DNA from 4 places in the Pantoea osteomyelitidis genome. Region 2 is predicted to be linked to each of the others. Evidence: predicted binding sites of a transcription regulator. Region 2 holds the regulator's gene; each other region holds the start of a gene.
What was found. Region 2 encodes sigma-54, which starts transcription at its own class of promoters, with help from an activator protein. Its sites were predicted from a motif close to GTTGGCACANNTTTCGCTNT; they were not measured.

Region 1 (3,136 bases), on a different contig from region 2:
AGCGCTTCTTCCAGAGAACCAGCCACTTTTGGAATCTCAGCTTCTTCTTCCGGCGGCAGGTCATACAGGTTTTTGTCCATGGCATCGCCAGGATGGATCTTGTTGATGATGCCGTCGAGGCCAGCCATCAGCAGCGCAGTGAACGCCAGGTACGGGTTAGCAGCCGGATCCGGGAAGCGAGCTTCGATACGACGCGCTTTCGGGCTGGCTACAACCGGAATACGGATTGATGCAGAACGGTTACGGGCAGAGTAAGCCAGCATAACCGGTGCTTCGTAACCCGGAACCAGACGCTTGTAGGAGTTGGTGGTCGGGTTCGCCAGGGCGTTGATCGCTTTAGCGTGCTTGATGATGCCGCCGATGTAGAACAGCGCGGTTTCAGACAGGCCGCCATATTTGTCGCCAGCGAACAGGTTAGTGCCACCTTTTGACAGTGACATGTGGCAGTGCATACCAGAACCGTTATCGCCAAACATCGGCTTCGGCATGAAGGTCGCGGTTTTGCCGTACGCGTGGGCAACGTTGTGCACCACATATTTGTAGATCTGAATTTCGTCCGCTTTTTTGGTCATGGTGTTGAAGCGGGTAGCCACTTCGTTCTGACCAGCGGTAGCCACTTCGTGGTGATGCGCTTCAACCACCAGGCCCATCTGCTCCATGGTCAGACACATGGCGGAACGGATGTCCTGAGCGGAGTCGACCGGCGGAACCGGGAAGTAACCGCCTTTGATGCCCGGACGGTGGCCTTTGTTGCCGCCTTCGTATTCTTTGCCGGTGTTCCAGGCCGCTTCAACGTCGTCGATAGCAACGTGCGAGCCGGAAGTGGAAGAACCGAAACGGATGTCGTCGAACAGGAAGAATTCCGGCTCAGGTCCAAACAGGACGGTATCAGCGATGCCAGATGAACGCAGGAAATCTTCCGCACGTTTGGCGATGGAACGCGGGTCGCGATCGTAGCCCTGCATGGTGCCCGGCTCAAGAATGTCGCAGCGGATGATCAGCGTCGGGTCTTCGAAGAACGGATCCATTACCGCAGTGGTTGCGTCCGGCATCAGCACCATGTCTGATTCGTTAATGCCTTTCCAACCGCCGATGGAGGAGCCATCGAACATTTTGCCTTCTTCGAAGAAGTCAGCGTTAACCTGGTGCGCAGGAATAGTAACGTGCTGTTCTTTACCTTTGGTATCGGTAAAACGCAGGTCAACAAACTTTACTTCGTGCTCGTTCATCATCGAGAGAACGTGTTCAGCGGACATACTCAACTCTCCTGGAAATGGTCATTGTTGTCGTGGTAAGAGAACCTCAGTTTCTGGAATGCGTCACGTGGCGCGTACATCCCTGAACCAAGATCTCGACAAGCTGTTTCAACCGTCGTGCAACTGTGGTTTTCGCTTAAGAGTAATAAAGCGAATTCTGTGCCAACTTTTTTATATCAGCTAAAATGGCGCTTTTATGCACCTTCAGATGACAGGTGAGCTGCACCACGATGGATAATACGCACTAATTTGGTGCTGGTGGTGAACAGTTGAGCACTAATTTGGTGCATTATCCGGCTTCAGTGCAATTCTTGCACTGAATTTGATGCTAAAACCCGCCACTACGATAAACTTTAAGAGGAAACTGTGATCGTGTTCAGTATTCCGCTTAATCCGTGTACAATAGCGCGCTATTTCTAATGCCTGAGGCAAAGCTGTGATCGAAAATTTGCGTAACATCGCCATTATCGCGCACGTTGACCATGGTAAGACCACCCTGGTTGACAAACTGCTGCAACAATCTGGTACCTTCGATGCCCGCACCGAAGCGACCGAGCGCGTAATGGACTCCAACGATTTGGAGAAAGAGCGTGGGATTACCATCCTCGCGAAAAACACCGCCATCAAATGGAATGACTACCGTATCAACATCGTTGATACCCCGGGACACGCCGACTTCGGCGGCGAAGTAGAACGCGTCATGTCCATGGTGGATTCGGTGCTGCTGGTTGTCGATGCGATGGACGGCCCGATGCCGCAAACGCGTTTCGTGACCAAAAAAGCTTTCGCCCATGGCCTGAAGCCAATTGTGGTGATCAACAAGGTTGACCGTCCGGGCGCGCGTCCTGACTGGGTTGTGGATCAGGTATTCGACCTGTTCGTTAACCTCGACGCGACCGATGAGCAGCTCGACTTCCCGATTATCTTTGCTTCTGCGCTGCAGGGCATTGCCGGTCTGGATCACGCCGATATGGGCAGCGACATGACCGCGCTCTATCAGGCGATCGTCGACCACGTCGCTCCTCCGCAGGTGGAAGCGGACGCGCCGCTGCAGATGCAGATCTCTCAGCTGGACTACAACAACTACCTGGGCGTGATCGGCATTGGCCGCATCAAGCGCGGTAAAGTTAAGCCGAACCAGCAGGTTACCGTTATCGACAGCGAAGGTAAAACCCGCAACGGTAAAGTCGGTAAAGTGCTGGGCCACCTGGGCCTGGAGCGTATCGATACTGACCTGGCGGAAGCGGGCGATATCGTTGCGATCACCGGTCTGGGCGAGCTGAACATCTCCGACACCATTTGCGATCCGCAAAATGTCGAAGCGCTGCCTGCGCTGAGCGTGGATGAGCCGACCGTTACCATGTTCTTCAACGTCAACACCTCGCCGTTCTGCGGTAAAGAAGGTAAGTACGTGACCTCTCGTCAGATCCTTGAGCGTCTGAACAAAGAGCTGGTACACAACGTTGCGCTGCGTGTGGAAGAGACCGAAGATTCTGATGCGTTCCGCGTGTCAGGTCGTGGTGAGCTGCACCTCTCCGTACTGATCGAAAACATGCGTCGTGAAGGCTTTGAGCTGGCGGTTTCCCGTCCGAAAGTTATCTTCCGCGAAATCGATGGCCGCAAACAAGAGCCGTTCGAGAACGTGACGCTGGATATCGAAGAGCAGCATCAGGGCGCGGTCATGCAGGCGATGGGCGAGCGTAAAGGCGACATGAAAAACATGGACCCGGATGGCAAAGGCCGCGTACGTCTCGACTACGTGATCCCAAGCCGTGGTCTGATCGGCTTCCGTAACGAATTCATGACTATGACCTCCGGTACGGGTCTGCTGTACTCCACCTTCAGCCACTACGACGACGTGCGTCCGGGCGAAGTGGGTC
Region 2 (3,136 bases):
AGCGTATGCAGGTGGGTTTTGCACTGGTCTGCGGGAACCAGCAGGGCAAAAAGCAGATCGACAGGCTGATTGTCCACCGCATCGAAGGCGATAGGCTGATCGAGACTGATAAAGACGCCCACCGCACGCAGCGTATCTTCTTCCAGCTTGCCATGCGGTATGGCGATGCCGTTGCCGATACCGGTGCTCCCCATGCGCTCACGGGTCAGGACCGCGTCAAAGATTGTCTGATGAGGCAGGTTGAGCTGTTTTGCTGCCAGTTCGCTGATAATCTCCAGCGCGCGTTTTTTACTCTGGCAGTGCACGCTGCTGCGCGTACAGTCCGGCGTAAGTACTGTGCTCAGTTCCAGTGTCAGATCGTTGTTCATCATCGTTTCACTTGCATGTTCACCAGGCCGCGAGGAACTTCCACTTTACGCGCCTTACGGCAGGAAAAGCAAAGGCCTGTTGGCGCTTGCACAAATGACAAAACGGGGCGGTTAACGCGCCCCATTCAGTCAGCCAGGCGCAGCGGCAATGGCTGGCCTCTGTGCAAGCGTGAAGGTTAGTGTTGTTTCAGTTTGTCTTTATGTCTGGTCAACTGACGGGAGAGCTTATCGATCAGCCCGTCGATGGCCGCATACATATCTACCGCTTCTGATGTGGCGTGCAGCTCGCCGCCGTTGACATGTAGCGTGGCTTCCGCTACCTGTGTGACTCTCTCCACCTTCAGAACAATATAGACCTGATTTATTCGATCGAAATAGTGTTCCAGTTTGGCGAATTTATTGTTCACAAAATCACGCAGTGGATCGGTGATTTCAACGTGTTGCCCAGTGATATTCAGCTGCATAGGTCTTCCTTCTCAGTTCTGTCAAACCAGCTGTTTGCGCTGGTTCGATGGCGGGATAGATAAAGACTCGCGATATTTAGCGACGGTACGGCGCGCCACCATAATTCCCTGTTCAGATAACATGGAGGTGAGCTTACTGTCACTCAAGGGTTTAGCGGGATTCTCCGCTGAGATTAATTTTTTCACCAGCGCGCGAATCGCCGTGGAAGAGGCTTCGCCGCCGCTTTCAGTATTCACATGGCTGGAGAAAAAATATTTCAATTCAAAAATGCCGCGCGGGCTATGTAAGTACTTCTGCGTGGTGACGCGAGAAATGGTCGATTCATGCATATCCACCGCCTGGGCGATGTCAGCCAGCACCATCGGACGCATAAACTCTTCGCCCTGTTCAAAAAAGGCCTGTTGCTGTTCCACGATGCAACGCGTCACTTTCAACAGCGTATCGTTGCGGCTTTCCAGGCTCTTTATCAGCCATTTGGCTTCCTGCAGATTGCTGCGAATAAACTGGTTATCGCTGTCGTTACGCGTGGTGCCGCCCATTGCGGCATAGTGCTGATTGATGCGCAGACGCGGCACGCTGTCGGCGTTAAGCTCCACGGTCCAGCGCGTGCCGACTTTGCGTACCAGCACGTCGGGGATCACATATTCCGGTTCGCCGGTGTTAACCGACTGGCCCGGACGGGGATCCAGCGACTGAATCAGCAGCATCGCATTTTTCAACACCTCTTCTTTCAGACGCGTGACGCGCATCAGGCTGCGAAAATCGTGATTGGCCAGCAGATCCAGATGCTCGCTGACGATCAGCCGCGCTTCCGCCAGCATCAGAGTGTCAGGCGGATACTGCGACAGCTGCACCAGCAGGCAATCGCGCAGATCGCGCGCGCCGACGCCGACCGGATCGAAGCGCTGAATGCGTTTTAGCACCGCTTCCACTTCATCCAGCGCCAGATCCTCGCTGCCGATACTGTCGCGAATCTCCTCCAACGACACCGTCAGATAGCCGGTATCGTCAATGGCATCGACAATGGAAGTAGCGATAGCGCGATCGGTATCGGTAAAAGGCGTTAGCTCCACTTGCCACATCAGGTAATCCTGTAGCGACTGGGTGGTCTCGCCCTGATAAACCGGCAGTTCGTCATCCTGATAATCGGTGCCGGTGCCGGAGGGGGTGCCCGCCGTGTAAATTTCATCCCAAGTCGCATCCAAAGGCAGCTCTTCCGGCATATCCTTCTGCTCCAGCGCTTCCCGGGTATCCAGCGCTTCGCTTTCCTGATATTCGCGCGCGTCCACTTCTTCATGAAGCTCCGCTTGTTCAAGCAGCGGGTTGCTTTCCAGCGCCAGTTGAAGCTCCTGCTGGAGTTCAAGCGTGGAAAGTTGCAACAAGCGAATCGCCTGCTGCAACTGTGGGGTCATCGCCAGCTGTTGGCTGAGCCTGAGTTGCAAACCTTGCTTCATAATCAGGATTGAATTTCCTAAGCAAACTTCGTAGTTAACGACACCTTATCAGAGTCTGAACTCTTCACCCAAATAAACGCGCTTAACTTGCTCATTAGCAAGGATCTCGCCCGGCGTACCGTGGGCGATCAGATGGCCCTGACTGACGATATAGGCGCGTTCGCACACGGCCAGCGTTTCACGGACGTTATGGTCGGTAATCAGTACGCCAAGCCCGCTGTCGCGCAGGTGTTCGATAATTTTTTTGATATCAATGACGGAAATGGGGTCAACCCCGGCGAAGGGTTCATCCAGCAGGATGAATTTCGGATTGGCGGCCAGTGCGCGCGCGATCTCCACACGGCGGCGTTCCCCGCCGGAGAGCGCCTGGCCCATGCTGTCGCGCAGATGCTGAATGTGAAACTCTTCCATCAGCTCATTAGCGCGATCCTGACGCTGCTCTTCGGTGAGGTCGTCACGCACCTGCAGTACTGCCATCAGGTTGTCGTATACGCTCAGGCGGCGGAAAATAGAGGCTTCCTGCGGCAGATAGCCGATGCCGCGGCGGGCGCGGGCATGCAGCGGCAGAATGCTGATATCTTCATTATCAATCACGATGCGGCCCGCGTCGCGCGGCACAATACCGACCACCATATAAAACGTGGTGGTTTTACCCGCACCGTTGGGGCCCAGCAGACCGACAATTTCGCCGGATTTCACCTGCAAGCTGACATCTTCTACCACGCGACGGCCTTTATACGCCTTCGCCAGGTTTTCTGCGATTAAAGTGGCCATAGCAATCAGTTACTCTTCTTTTGGCTGTTGGACGAGCCATTTTTATCCTGCAGTTGCGACGGCACCAGCACAGTA
Region 3 (3,136 bases), on a different contig from region 2:
ATCCACTTTCTCTTTCAGCGCCGGTTCGTTTTTCTTAAGGCCGATAAAGCAGGGAGAATCTTTCAGCATAAACTGAGCGACCGGCGCTTTTTGCGGGTTCTGGCGCGCGATAGCCGCTACCACCAGATTGCCGGTGGCGACATATTCCACCTGGCCGGAAAGATAAGCGGAGAGCGTGGTGTTGTTATCTTCATAACGTTTTACCTGCGCATCTTTCGGCGCGATCTGGCTCAGCACCATATCTTCTACCGCGCCGCGCGTCACGCCGACCGATTTGCCGCTCAGCGCCGCCGCGTCTTTCAGCGTCTCGCCTTTTGGACCGAACACGCCAAGAAAGAAAGGCGCGTAAGCGCGGCTGAAATCGATCACTTTTTCACGCTCGGCGTTTTTCCCCATGCTGGAGATCACCAGATCCACTTTGTCGGTTTGTAGATAAGGCACGCGGTTGGCACTGGTTACCGGCACCAGCTGCAACTTAAGTTTCATCTGTTTGGCGAGGTATTTCGCCATATCGATATCATAACCCTGCGGCTGCAGGTCAGTGCCCACCGAGCCAAACGGCGGGAAGTCCTGCGGCACAGCCACGCGGATCACGCCACGCTTCTGAATATCTTGCAGCTGATCCGCCAGCGCACTGCCCGCCTGCGCCATCATCAGTGCTGCACTCACCACTGCCATCACGACCTTTTTCATTCTGCACCCCGGAGAAGTTAATGTGAAACGAAAGATTCTTAACAACCCTTTCTGCAACTAATGTGCCAATCGCAGCGTCAGAAAAAATATCCTTTCGCCGCACAGGTTAATCTGAAAAAAGCGGGAAACGGCGGCGGTATGTGGCGAGGCGCGAGTGAACCAAAACGAGGCAAGGCACCAAAATGGTGCCCCTTAGCGGTGTTCCAGCTCGTCCAACTGCTGATAAAGATCGGCAATCTGGTGGATACGCTGACGCCCCTGCGACAACATCTCGTGCAGCAGCGCATTGGCCAACAGATTGATCAGGCTCATCGCGCCGGCGTAGCTGTCGAAGGCTGAAACGCTGTCGAGCGGCGCGCAGAACTGCCAGCGCGCCAGCGCGATGATGCTCTGCGCCTGTGGCTCGCACAGCGTCAACAGCGGGATATTGTCGCTTTGTAGCTGCTGCATCAGCGGGCGGATAATGCGCGGACGGCGGCGAAAAGCGATCACGACCACCATATCTTCCGGGGTGATATCCACCAACTCTTCTGCCAGCGTCTGGCCGGGTTGCGGCAGAATGTGCACTTGCTGACGCACCTGCAACAGCTGCTGACGCAGGTGCAGCGCCACCGGCCAGGAATTACGCATGCCGATGATAAAGATACGTTTAGCCTGCGACAGCACCTGGATCACCTCGCCGAACTGTTGCGGATCGATGCTGTTGACCCACTGCGTCAGGTTCGCCATCTCCTGCTTGTAATGCCTTGAAAGCAGCGTGTTGCCCTGCACCGCATCGCGGTTATCGGTGAGCGGCATACCGCTCTGACGCAGGGTGCGCAGCTCCTCACGCATATCTTTATATTTTTCATAGCCGAGCCGCTTAAACAGCCGGCTCACCGTCGCCTTGGAGACGCCGCTCAGGCGTGCCAGCTCGGCGCTGTTGTAGCTGATAAGGTCGTCAAAGTGATCAAACACAAAGTCGGCGATGCGCTGCTCCTGAGGCGAGAGTTGGGGATAATGGCTTCTGAGCCTTTCATCAAGCTGTTTCATCACGGTTCCTGTAACTTTTGTTTCAGCACAAGCTAGCATAAATTGATCCAGGTTCGCGCAGCAGCCAGGGTTAAACAGACAAAACTGGAACAGCTCTTGCTTAATTTCCTCCAGATACCCTGAAAAGAATGAGCGAAGAATGATACAAAGCAATATGGCGCCGCTGGGCATGGCGGTCACTCCCCACCATCTGGCCAGTGAGAGCGCACTGGCGGTACTGCGTGAAGGCGGCAATGCGCTGGAAGCGATGGTCGCCGCCGCTGCCACTATCGCCGTGGTCTATCCCCATATGAATGGCCTGGGCGGCGACGGTTTCTGGCTGGTGGTGCCGCCGCAGGGCGATCCCATCGCCATCGACGCCAGCGGCGCAGCAGGCTCGCTGGCCCACTTCGATTTCTATCATGGTGAAACGCATATTCCTCATCGCGGACCCAAAGCGGCGCTGACCGTCGCGGGCACCGTGAGCGGCTGGGCAGAAGCGTTGCGGCTGTCGCAGGAACTGGGTGGCACAGCGTTGCCACTGGCGCGTCTGCTGCGCGATGCTATCCGCTATGCGGCCGACGGCATTCCGGTTACCGCCTCGCAATCCGCCGCCACCGCCGCCAAAAAGCATGAGCTGCGCGATCGGCCCGGTTTTGCCGCCACCTTTATGCCCGACGGCGAGGTGCCGCAGCCCGGCAGCCGATTCACTCAACCGGCGCTGGCCAATACCCTGAGCCAGCTGACGGAACAGGGACTGGAGAGTTTTTACCGTGGCGATCTGGCGCACAAGCTGGCGCGTGAGATGTCGGCGCTCGGTATGCCGATCACGCTGGAAGATTTACAGCAGCAGCGCGCGCGACGCTGTACGCCGCTGCATGTCGCCCACAGCGAAGGTGACATTTACAACATGACGCCGCCAACGCAGGGGCTGGTCTCGCTGGCGATCCTCGGCATTACCGACCAGCTGGATATGGCGAATGCCGATGAGGCGCAGACCGTGCATCGCATTGTCGAGGCGACGAAAAAGGCGTTCGCGCTGCGCGATCGCCACATCACCGATCCGCGCCATATTGAGACCGATTTACAAGAGCTGTTGACGCCGCAACATCTCGCCATGCTCGCCAGTGAGATTAACGAAGATCAAGCCGCCCCCTGGGGCACCGGGCGCGGGCCGGGCGATACCGTCTGGATGGGCGTGATGGACAGCAGCGGGCTGGCGGTTTCCTTTATCCAGAGTATCTACCATGAATTCGGCAGCGGCGTGGTGCTGCCCGATACCGGCATTACCTGGCAGAACCGCGGCGCCGCTTTCAGCCTGCAACCCGATCATCTGCTGGCGCTGGCGCCCGGCAAGCAGCCTTTTCATACCCTTAACCCTGCCGCCGCGCGCCTGAAAGATGGCCGTACCATGGTTTATGGCTCGATGGGC
Region 4 (3,136 bases), on a different contig from region 2:
AACCCAATGGCTACTGTATAGCGTGGTGAGCACGTCAGCTTCCGGCGCGCGCGGGTTCGTACGCGGCGAGTTTTTTAGCGAGGATGGCGTACTGGTAGCTTCGACGGTGCAGGAAGGGGTCATCCGTCAGCGTCAGCAATAAAAAAGGGGGCGATGTTTTCGCCCCCGGCTTTTTTATTTTATTAGCGCACTGCTCTTCTGCAGCCCGGCTGGCTTACTGGTTGTAAGCATTCTCGCCGTGGCTGTTAACATCCAGCCCTTCGCGTTCCTGATCTTCCGGTACGCGCAGGCCAACAATCATATCTGCCAGTTTGAAGCCGATGAACGCGACCACGCCAGACCAGACGATAGTGACGCCGCAGCTGAACAGCTGAACCCAAACCTGATGGCCCATGGTCACGCCTTGCGCATAACCCACGCCGCCCAGTGAAGAGGAAGCGAATACGCCGGTCAGGATACAGCCCACAATACCGCAGACGCCATGCACGCCGAACACGTCGCACGGGTCATCAACACGCAGCCATTTCTTCAGCGTCGTCACGCCCCACAGGCCAGCCAGACCGCCGACCAGACCGATAATCAGCGCACCGCCCACGCCCACGTAACCACAGGCAGGAGTGATGGCAACCAGACCGGCAATAAAGCCTGAGCAGGCGCCCAGCAGAGAAGGCTTACCACGCAGCGCCCACTCGCCGAAGGTCCAGGAAAGCACCGCGCCGGCAGTCGCCATCACGGTGTTCAGGAACGCCAGCGCAGCGATTTCATTAGCCGCAGAGGCGGAACCGGCATTAAAGCCGAACCAGCCAACGTAAAGGATCGCCGTACCGGTAAATACCATCGGCAGGTTATGCGGTTTGAATGCCTCTTTACCGAAGCCAGCACGTTTGCCTACCAGATAAGCGCCCACCAGGCCCGCAATCGCGGCGTTGATATGCACCACGGTACCGCCAGCGAAGTCCAGCGCGCCATCCTGCGCCAGGAAACCGCCTGCCCAGACCATGTGCGCAATCGGCAGATAAGCCAGTGTGACCCAAATCACTACAAAGATCAGCACGGCAGAGAAGCGAATACGTTCTGCAATGGAACCAACGATCAGACCCACGGTGATACAGGCGAAAGAAGCCTGGAACGCGACGTGAATGTACTGATAGAAGGAGCCCATCACCGCCGTCAGCTCGATATTTTTCAGCATCGCCCACTGGAAACTGCCGAAGAAAGCGTTACCTTCGCTGAAGGCCAGTGAATAGCCGTAAACCATCCACAGCACGCAAACCAGTGAAAAAGTTACCGCTACCTGGGTCAGCATAGAGAGTACGTTTTTACCGCGAATCAAACCGCCGTAGAACAGTGCGATACCCGGAATTGACATAAACAGCACCAGAGCGGTGCAAATCATCATAAATGCATTATCAGCCTTGTCCGCAACGGCAGGTGCAGCCATCGCAAGCGATGGTAACAGTGCCAGGCTCGTCAGGCCCAACTTGGTGAGTATTTTATTCATTTCTTTCCATCCCATCACAATACAGAGCCCAATTTACAATGCTGCTTCGTCGGTCTCGCCGGTACGAATACGGATAACGCGTTGCAACTCCGCAACGAAAATTTTGCCGTCGCCAATTTTGCCGGTGTAGGCCGCTTTGCTGATAACATCAACCACTTCATCCAGCTGATCGTCAGCAATCGCGATATCAATTTTGACTTTGGGCAGGAAGTTCACGCTGTACTCGGCACCGCGGTAAAGCTCTGCGTGACCTTTCTGGCGACCAAAACCTTTTACTTCGGTGACAGTCAGTCCCTGAATGCCAATAGAGGACAAGGCTTCACGCACGTCCTCCAGCTTAAACGGTTTGATTACCACGGTAACCAGCTTCATAGGATCCCCTCCAGGTATTAAATAAGTAAGTCGTACCGGACACGCAGGGATATAAGCAAAGGTTGTGCCATAAATAAAAAAAGCGATTAGGCCGGGGTTCAGGCAAGCTCTGATGCGGCTCGTTTACTGATAAAAGGCGGGGAAACGACAAAAACAGAGTAAAAAGCGTGACGGCGATGCACCTCTTTGGTGCTTGCAGCGTCAAAGAGGTGCATTTATACAGAATATTCTGATAAATGTGCGCAGAAAAGGTGCAAATCACCCTTCTGCGGTCATGGGTATGCCCATGGCGAGTTCATCTCCCGCCTGCTGCAGCTGAAACATCTGCCAGTAACGGCCCTGCTGCGTCAGGAGCGCCATATGATCGCCCTGCTCCACCACATGACCGCGATGCAGAACCAGGATGGTATCCGCTTCCGTGATGGTGGATAAACGGTGCGCAATCACCACCAGCGTAGTGTGCTGGCGAATAGCGTGCAGTGTTTGCTGGATCGCCTGCTCAGTACCGGAATCAATATTGGCGGTGGCTTCGTCCAGGATCAGGATTTGCGGCAGATCCACCAGTACCCGTGCCAGCGCCAGCAACTGTTTCTGCCCGACCGACAGATTATTTCCCTGCTCGCCCAGCGGGGTATGAATCCCTTCCGGCAGCGCATGCGCCAGACTGGCAAGCTGAACCTGTTCCAGCGCCTGCCAGACCGCCTCTTCGCTGATATCGCGTCCCAGCCGCACATTGGCGAACAGCGAATCGGCCAGCACCACTGGATCCTGCTGCACCATCGCTACGCCGCGCCGCAGCACCTGATGCGTCAACTGGCTGAGCGGTCGATCGTCAAGCAGGATCTCGCCGCGCGTTACCGGATAGTAGCCCATCAGCAGGTTCGCCAACGTGCTTTTACCGCTGCCGGTATGGCCGACCAGCGCGATAAAGCTGCGCGACGGCATCTCCAGACTGATATCGCTCAGCACATCACGATCGGCGCGATAGGCGAAGCTCAGCGCGCGCAGCGCAATGCGGCCGGAGGCGAGCGGACGGTTATCCGTGCCATAGCCCTGCTGCGGGGCATCAATCAGCTCAAAGATACGCTCGCCGGCGACCACCGCCTGCTGCAACATCGACTGCTGCGTGGTCAGTTCGATAAGCGGCTCGTTTAAGCGTCCCAGGTAAGTGATAAAAGCGTAGAGCACGCCGACTTCAAACACGCCCGGCGTGGAGAAGCTGAACAGCAGCAGCAGACCGCACAAAATGGCGGCGGTAAACAG

Region 1: a site for sigma-54 is predicted at 1,404-1,423, ahead of glnA (glutamate--ammonia ligase). Genes of this name have one in related genera too.
Region 3: a site for sigma-54 is predicted at 1,809-1,828, ahead of ABU178_RS04940 (gamma-glutamyltransferase family protein). Genes of this name have one in related genera too.
Region 4: a site for sigma-54 is predicted at 1,926-1,945, ahead of glnK (P-II family nitrogen regulator). Genes of this name have one in related genera too.

What each region holds. Positions count from the first base shown of each region.
Region 1 covers NZ_JBGFSN010000001.1:13,265-16,400, forward strand. The annotation lists gene glnA (glutamate--ammonia ligase) at 1-1,256, opposite strand, end outside; gene typA (ribosome-dependent GTPase TypA) at 1,693-3,136, shown strand, end outside.
Region 2 covers NZ_JBGFSN010000003.1:154,718-157,853, forward strand. The annotation lists gene ptsN (PTS IIA-like nitrogen regulatory protein PtsN) at 1-368, opposite strand, end outside; gene hpf (ribosome hibernation promoting factor) at 545-832, opposite strand; gene rpoN (RNA polymerase factor sigma-54) at 854-2,287, opposite strand; gene lptB (LPS export ABC transporter ATP-binding protein) at 2,336-3,061, opposite strand; gene lptA (lipopolysaccharide ABC transporter substrate-binding protein LptA) at 3,067-3,136, opposite strand, start outside.
Region 3 covers NZ_JBGFSN010000004.1:15,423-18,558, reverse strand. The annotation lists gene ABU178_RS04950 (transporter substrate-binding domain-containing protein) at 1-693, opposite strand, end outside; gene hpxU (MurR/RpiR family transcriptional regulator HpxU) at 886-1,725, opposite strand; gene ABU178_RS04940 (gamma-glutamyltransferase family protein) at 1,865-3,136, shown strand, end outside.
Region 4 covers NZ_JBGFSN010000004.1:180,166-183,301, reverse strand. The annotation lists gene tesB (acyl-CoA thioesterase II) at 1-142, shown strand, start outside; gene amtB (ammonium transporter AmtB) at 215-1,501, opposite strand; gene glnK (P-II family nitrogen regulator) at 1,535-1,873, opposite strand; gene ABU178_RS05770 (SmdB family multidrug efflux ABC transporter permease/ATP-binding protein) at 2,132-3,136, opposite strand, start outside.